2 regions of the Arthrobacter sp. UYCo732 genome follow, and region 1 is predicted to be linked to the other one. Evidence: predicted binding sites of a transcription regulator. Region 1 holds the regulator's gene; the other holds the start of a gene.

Region 1 (3,766 bases):
TCCTGTTCCAGACGCCTGCCGACGGTCCCCACAACTTCAACGATGTCATGCCCAGGGGAGGCTTGCCGGGAATGTTCAGCGTGACGGGGCTGCCTACCAAACTCAAGGTCTCCTACTGGATATGGATCATCGGCGGCATTCTCGGCGTTCTCGGCAGCTTCTTCGGCCTGCTGGCCACTCTGGCACTCTTCACTGTGGCACCGGCGCTGGCCACCGTCGTCCTCCTCCTCGTCCTGGTGGCGCTCGGCCTGGCGGCGGCCCAGATTGTCCTGGCCGTGAAGATGAAGGAAGGCAAGGAATGGGCGCGCCTTGCACTCACCATGGTTGCTGGCGTCTCGCTGGTCTTGGCGTTCCTGGGCGGCAGCATGGGTGAGGGAATCGGCAACAACTGGCTTGGTTTCCTCATCAGCGCCGCAGCAACGGTCCTGATGTGGCTCCCCAACTCGCAGGCCTGGTTTACCGCCGTCAAGGGCCGCGCCTGAGGGGCCTGTTCCCAACTGTTCCTGCTGGCCGGAATACCTCTCTGGAATGACCCGCCCTGGCACAGGCAAGGGTACGGTGGGAGTAAGCCGTACTGGGGGCAGGCCAGTGGACTGCACCCAGCAGCCGAACTGACCTCCGACCTGCAAAGGACCGCTCATGAGCACGCCCGTCCCGCCTCCCGTCCCGAACGAGCCCGTCAACCAGCCCCCGGCACCCCGTTATGGCGAGAACAGCCCGCAGTCCGGACAGCCCACTCCCCCCGCGAACTCCCCGCAGGCACCGCAGTACGGGCAGAACGCCCCGCAGGCACCGCAGTACGGCCAGAACTCCCCGCAGGCACCGCAGTACGGCCAGAACGCCCCACAGGCACCGCAGTACGGCCAGAACTCCCCGCAGGCACCGCAGTACGGGCAGAACGCCCCGCAGTTTGGCCAGCCCACTCCGCCGGCCCATGGCCAGCAGCCGTACGGGCAGTCCCCGTACGCCCACTATCCCTCGGGGCAGCCGCAGGCAGCGGGGACAAAAGGCATTCCCCGGCTGGTCAACATTTCCTTCTGGCTGCTGATCGGCGCCGCGGCGCTGTTTGCCAGCACCCTTCTATTGGGCATCAGCATGCTCGATGACCCGATCATGCGGAACGCCTTCGAGGATGCCATGCGCAGCAGCGGCGCCACACGCACCGAGTTCAACTTCGAGGACTTCCGGAGCGTCCTCGCCGGAACGTTGGTGGTCCTGGCCATCCTCGGTGCGGGCATGTACTTACTGGTGGCATTCTTCATCCGCAAGGGTAAGAACTGGGCCCGGATCCTGGGCACCGTGTTCGCGGCGCTGTCCGTTACCAGCCTCTTCCAGGTGCCGAACATCGGGACCCTGGGCAGTTTGGCAGGCATCGCGGCCATCGTTCTGCTGTACCTGCCGTCCGCGGCTCCGTACTTCCGGAAACAACTGCCGTTCGCCAACCCCTACGGCACCCCGGGCCCAACGCCGGGCAACCCATACGGCCAGTAGGTTCCCACCCCGTAATCCGCCCAAGGAGCGTGGACCCCGCCGGCGGCCAGCCGGGAATCTCAGGCGGTATGGTCCGGAGTCTGCGCCCGTTGTGCGTGGTACGCGAGGATCTGCAGTTCGGTGGCCATATCTACCTTGCGCAGGTTGAAGCCCGCAGGGACTTGCAGCATGACCGGAGCAAAGCTCAGGATGCTGTGCACACCGGCCGCCACTACGCGGTCGCAGACCGCCTGCGCCACGGCGGCCGGCAGCGCCAGGACCACCATGTTGGCGCCGGTCCGCTCGAGCACTGACTCCAGGTCAGCCACATCACTGACACGCAGCCAGCCCACCTCGTTGCCCACCACCATCTGGTCGGCGTCGAAGATGGCCACCACGTCAAAACCACGGGACTCAAACCCTCCGTAGCGGGCCAGGGCCTTGCCCAGGTTACCGGCGCCCACAATGGCAACTTTCCAGTCATGGGTCAGGCCGAGGGCTGCGGAGATGTGGCGGCTGAGATACTGCACCTCATAGCCAACGCCGCGTGTGCCATAGGAACCCACATAGGACAGGTCCTTGCGAAGTGTTGAGGAACTGACGCCCGAGGCTTCCGCCAGGGATTCCGAGGACACCCGCTCCACACCTTCAGCGAGCAGCGCGTTCAGGGCGCGCAGATAGATGGTCAGCCGTGCCACTGCCGCCGGCGGTACCTGCTTGGCGATCTCGCCGCCCGGGGCCGTCCCTTTACCTTCTACAGCCTGGGGAGATGAATCCAGCGAACTCACTATCCCCTCCATTGCCTCGCGTTGTGAATCCACTCTAGGGCCCTGCCAGTGCTGTCCACAAAGCCGGCGACATCTTTGGCAATCGGTTGCCTCTCAGGCCAGGGCACGCTGAAGGACGCGCGTGAGCCTGGCTTCATCGATTTTCCAGAAGTCGCGCTGGACGCCGTCGACAAGCACCACCGGGACTTCCTCCGCGTACCGCTCCCGCAGTTCCGGCAGTCCATCCACCTGCTGTTCCGTCCACCCAAGCCCCAACTTGGCAGTAACGCGTTCGACGGCGTCGCGCGCCGCTGCGCACAGGTGACAGTCTGCCTTGGTGATGAGGACTACCTCCGGTTTTGCCATGCTTTAACCGTATCGCCCTTTGGGTGCGGACAGCGCGCGGACGCCGGCGCGGGCGCCGCGCTGAAATCTTCGCCACCGAGTATTGACTAGACTCGGGGACATGCCCGAGGAGAAGTACGTCGCTGTAGTCACCCAGCCGGATGCGGTGATGCAGACCGGCGAAGCGGCCTTCTTCGACGTTGACAACACACTCATGAAGGGCGCCAGCCTCTTCCACGTGGCCCGCAAGATGCATCAGCGCGGCGCCTTCACTCTGACCCAGGCGGTCGGCTTCGCCTGGAAGCAGCTCAAGTTTGTGACGCGGGGCGAGAACCTGGACGATGTCCATGCTGTCCGCGACTCGGCCCTCACCCTCGCGGCAGGCATCACTGTGGATGACATCAAGGCACTGGGCGAAGAAGTCTACGACGAGATGATCGCCTCCAGGATCTGGCCCGGGGCCAAGGCGCTGGCGCAACAGCACCTGCGCGTGGGCCGGCGGGTCTGGCTGGTCACGGCCACCCCCATTGAAGTTGCCTCAGTCATCTCCACCCGGCTGGGCCTCACCGGCTCCCTGGGCACTGTTGGCGAGATTGCCGACGGCATGTACACCGGCCGGCTGGTGGGTGACATCCTGCACGGCTCCGCCAAGGCAGTGGCCGTCCAGGAACTGGCCGACGCCGAGGGGCTGGACCTGAAGCGCTGCTGGGCCTACAGCGATTCCTACAACGACATCCCGCTGCTGACCCTGGTGGGGCACCCCGTGGCCATCAATCCCGATTCCAGGCTCCGCAGCCATGCGCGCGACCGCAACTGGCCGGTCTACGATTTCCGCTCGGGCCGCCGCGCTGCCACACTCGGCCTGAAGGCAGCCACTGCCGGCGGCGTGGTCTACGGCCTCTGGCGGGGCTTCGCCCGCTTCCGCGGCCCCCGGGTCTAGTACCGGGCTCTGCCCCGGACACGCTTTCGGGCCGAGGACGCGCCCTCGGGCTGAGGACACCCGGCTCCGCGTGTCCTTGACCCGATTCCGTGTCCTTGAGCCGAAACAGTGTCCTGAACCCGATAACAAAAATGCCCGCTGCCGGAGAGGCAACGGGCATTTCGCGCTGTACGAAGTATCTCTACTTCTTATTGCGGCGCTGGTGGCGGGTCTTACGAAGCAACTTGCGGTGCTTCTTCTTGGC
Region 2 (3,766 bases), on a different contig from region 1:
CGATGAATTCGCGGCCGGACTCGACGCCGGGATGCTGGCAGTTTACGAAAAGACCCTCGCCAAGCGCGGTGTGGGCGCAGCCCGGCTGTTCCACGGCACGTCCGAGGCGTCCGGAATGAAACTGAGCCCCGGCGACCTCGCTGAGATCAAGGCCGCCGCCGAGGACGAGATCGTGTTCTGCCCGGACTCCGGCGCCATCCTGGTGCGCTCCGCCGAATGGAACACGCCCTCCCCAAATAACTAGCGCCCGGCGTCACTGGCGTTCCTGCTGCAGTGAATCCGACCCGGTTGGGGTAGCGGAGTCAGCCCGGCAGGATGATGTTCAGGGCGTGGGGTTTCCTGGCTGATCCGTCCACGAGTTCCGCTGCCCACTTTTCGCTGGTGGCCTTGAGCAGTTGGGCGGGGGTCCGGGGGGCAGTGCCGCGGCGGGACACCAAGTGCCGCGCCAGCTCACCGCGGGTATGTTTCGCGAAGTGGCTAACGACCTTGCGCGCGCCGTTCACCTCGCTGAAAACGTTGACCGCCACCGTCTGCGCCGGCGGTGGCGCCCACGCCGCTGCGTAAGTACTGGAGCGGCAGTCCACCAGCAGATGCCCGGCAGCCGCCTCCGTGAGGGCCGCCGAGAGCTGCGGCTTCCAGAACGAGGCGAGGCGGCCGACGTCGGGCAGTGCAGTTCCCATCGACAGCCGGTACGCGGGCACCCGGTCAGCGAACCGGATGGCACCCCAGAGCGCGGACACCACCACCACCGATTCATCCGCCTTGCGGCGTTGCGCCGGCGTGAGGGTCTTGTAACCGAGGGCGTCGTACAGGACGCCCGAGTAGATCTGGTGGGCAGGCGCCGCCGGTTCGGCGTGGAGCCGGGTGTTGCGTTCGACGTCGTCCTTCAGCGAGGCGCCGACGCCCAGCAGGGCGAGGGCGTCCTCGTGGGCGCTGACCGTTCCCAGTGCCTCAAGTACTTTGGCACGGTAGGGGTTGAGCGCGGGAAAGCTCAGTGCGGGCCAGTCGACGGCGGATCCGCGGACTGCGGGGGTCTTGCCTTCGGAGGGGGGAAGCAGAATCAGCACCGTACGATCCTACCGGCGACGGCGCTGCCTCCTTCCCCGGTAGACTGGGTTCCGGATGGGTTGACCAGGCGGCCGCGCGTCACGCAAGTGGCTCGAGGAACGTCCGGGCTCCGCAGGGCAGGGTGGTGGGTAACGCCCACTCGGGGTAACCCGCAGGCCAGTGCCACAGAGAACAGACCGCCTGTGTCTTCCGGTGACGGAAGGCCTCAGGTAAGGGTGAAACGGTGGTGTAAGAGACCACCAGCTTCCCGGGTGACCGGGAAGGCTAGGTAAACCCCACCCGGAGCAAGGTCAGACAGGACACGTTTGAGGGCTGCCCGCCCGAGTGTCCGGGTAGGCCGCTGGAGGGCGTCGGCAACGGCGTCCGTAGATGGATGGCCGCTACTCCCGCGCTGGTAACGGCACGGGAGCACAGAACCCGGCGTATCGGTCAACCCATCCCACTCATGCCAACAGGCAGTGCATGTGAGTGACTTCACGTCCCCGGCGGCCATCCGGGACGTGTCCCCGGCCTAGAATAGAGAGCGAACGTAGAAGTTCCGCCACCGGGTCTGCGTTCGCAGCCGGTGGTTTTTCTTTGCGCTTCTCCACGGCACCCGGGATGAACAGAATCCCGCCGGTGCCAGAGGCCCCTGGACAACATCAGGTGGCCGACATCCGCATACGAGGACGTATGCGGCTGAACCGAGGAAGGTAGTTCTGTGAGCCAGACGTCAGATTCTTGTCTTGATACGTGGATGGGCCGGGAGGCCCTCGCCGAGGCCATGATTCCGGTGATTGGCCGGCTGTACCGCGAGAACAGCGTGGTGACGAGCATCCACGGCCGCAGCCTGATCAACAAGTCCACCATGAACATCCTCAAAGCGCACCGGTTCGCCCGGCGCATGAGCAACACCGAGCTCCTGCTCGAAGAGACGGCACCGCTGCTGAACACGCTGGCGCAGCTGGACCTCGGTGCAGCGGCCGTCGACGTGGCCCGCCTGACGGAGAAGTACAAGCTTGAAGGCAACGGCGCGTCCCTGGAGGAGTTCCTCCGGGCCGAGCTGGCCGAGATCGTGGGCAAGCGTGGTGCTGATGACCGCAGCAGCACCAATGTTGTGCTTTACGGTTTTGGCCGCATCGGCCGGCTGCTGGCCCGCCTGCTCATCGAAAAGGCAGGCGGCGGCCAGGGCCTGCGCCTGCGCGCCATCGTGGTGCGCCGCGGCTCGGACAAGGACCTCACCAAGCGTGCCAGCCTGCTGCGGCGCGACTCGGTCCACGGCCCGTTCGAGGGCACCATCCGCGTTGACGAGGAAGCCAACACCATCACCGCCAACGGCGTGCAGGTCCAGGTGATCTACTCGGACAACCCGGCCACGATCGACTACACCGCCTTTGGCATTGACAACGCCCTCGTTGTGGATAACACGGGACGCTGGCGTGACGCTGAAGGCCTGTCGCAGCACCTGCAGAGCAAGGGCGTGGCCCGGGTCCTGCTGACTGCACCGGGCAAGGGTGCGCTGAAGAACATCGTGCACGGTATTAACCACGGCACCATCCTGGACTCGGACCAGATCGTGTCCGCGGCGTCCTGCACCACGAACGCCATCACTCCGGTCCTGAAGGCCATCAACGACAGGTTCGGCGTGATCCACGGCCATGTGGAGACCGTCCACTCCTTCACCAACGACCAGAACCTGATCGACAACTTCCACAAGGGCGACCGCCGCGGCCGCTCTGCCGCGCTGAACATGGTCATCACGGAAACCGGTGCGGCAACAGCTGTGGGGAAGGCGCTGCCCGAACTTCAGGGCAAGCTTTCCGGCAGCTCCATCCGCGTCCCTACGCCGGACGTTTCGCTGGCCATCCTGAACCTGAGCCTGGAAAACGGCACCACCAAGGATGAGGTGAACGATTACCTGCGCCAGATGTCCCTGCATTCGGAACTGCGCAAGCAGATCGACTACATCGACTCGCCCGAGGTTGTTTCCACCGACTTCGTCGGCTCGCGCCGCGCCGGAATTGTGGACGGCCTTGCCACCATTTCCAATGACAAGAACGTCATCCTCTACGTCTGGTATGACAACGAATTCGGCTACAGCTGCCAGGTTGTCCGGGTCATGGAAGAGATGGCCGGTGTCAACCCGCCGTCCTTCCCCGCCAAGGAACCCGCCGCCATCTTGGCCGCACTCGCCGTCTAAAGGCCGGGCCGGCAACACGGGATCACGACATTCCCGGCTGATTCGCTGGAATCAGCCGGGAATCGGGACCACACTGGTGCCATGGATAACGAAACTCTCCACGAGACCACCCTCGAACACGCCCTTGACGTAGCGAAGGCCAACCACAAAGAGGCCGTCAGGCTGCTGGAGCAGTCCCGTGCGGCCCTGGCCGCCGGCGACGTTGGCGCAGGCCGCGTCCGGCAGCTGGAAAGCCTCCTTCAGCTGGCTGAAGAGGATCTTCGGCGGGTGGTACGGGAGCAGTAGATCCGGACCACCCTTCCTCCCCACTGTGGATAACAATCCGGACGTCAGTGGGGTGCCCTAGGCTCTTCTGATGCACGGCATTTCCGGAAGAGTTGGCAGCCCATGACCGTCAGCTGGGCCGCCTACCGCCGTGCCCGCCGTCGCTCGAGGCAAGCGTGGGCTTTGCTGGCGGTCCTCGCGGTTTCTGCGCTGGCCTCAGCAGCGTGGTTTTTCACAGCAGGCCAGTTCGCCGCC

The links. Region 1 encodes Rex, which represses fermentation and respiration genes when NADH is low (regulators of the CRP and FNR family bind a similar motif). Its sites were predicted from a motif close to CTTGTGAANNNNTTCACAAG; they were not measured.
Region 2: the regulator Rex is predicted to act here: its motif matches at 1,530-1,549, upstream of ABIB45_RS01880 (glyceraldehyde-3-phosphate dehydrogenase).

What each region holds. Positions count from the first base shown of each region.
Region 1 covers NZ_JBEPPJ010000022.1:24,683-28,448, forward strand. Annotated here, with positions in the region: gene ABIB45_RS19560 (hypothetical protein) at 1-482, shown strand, start outside; gene ABIB45_RS19565 (Yip1 family protein) at 640-1,491, shown strand; gene ABIB45_RS19570 (redox-sensing transcriptional repressor Rex) at 1,551-2,258, opposite strand; gene ABIB45_RS19575 (glutaredoxin family protein) at 2,352-2,603, opposite strand; gene ABIB45_RS19580 (HAD family hydrolase) at 2,704-3,522, shown strand; gene ABIB45_RS19585 (30S ribosomal protein bS22) at 3,704-3,766, opposite strand, start outside.
Region 2 covers NZ_JBEPPJ010000001.1:404,577-408,342, forward strand. Annotated here, with positions in the region: gene ABIB45_RS01865 (zinc ribbon domain-containing protein) at 1-244, shown strand, start outside; gene ABIB45_RS01870 (YaaA family protein) at 303-1,067, opposite strand; RNA gene rnpB (RNase P RNA component class A) at 1,124-1,509, shown strand; gene ABIB45_RS01880 (glyceraldehyde-3-phosphate dehydrogenase) at 1,769-3,247, shown strand; gene ABIB45_RS01885 (hypothetical protein) at 3,329-3,532, shown strand; gene ABIB45_RS01890 (HNH endonuclease family protein) at 3,635-3,766, shown strand, end outside.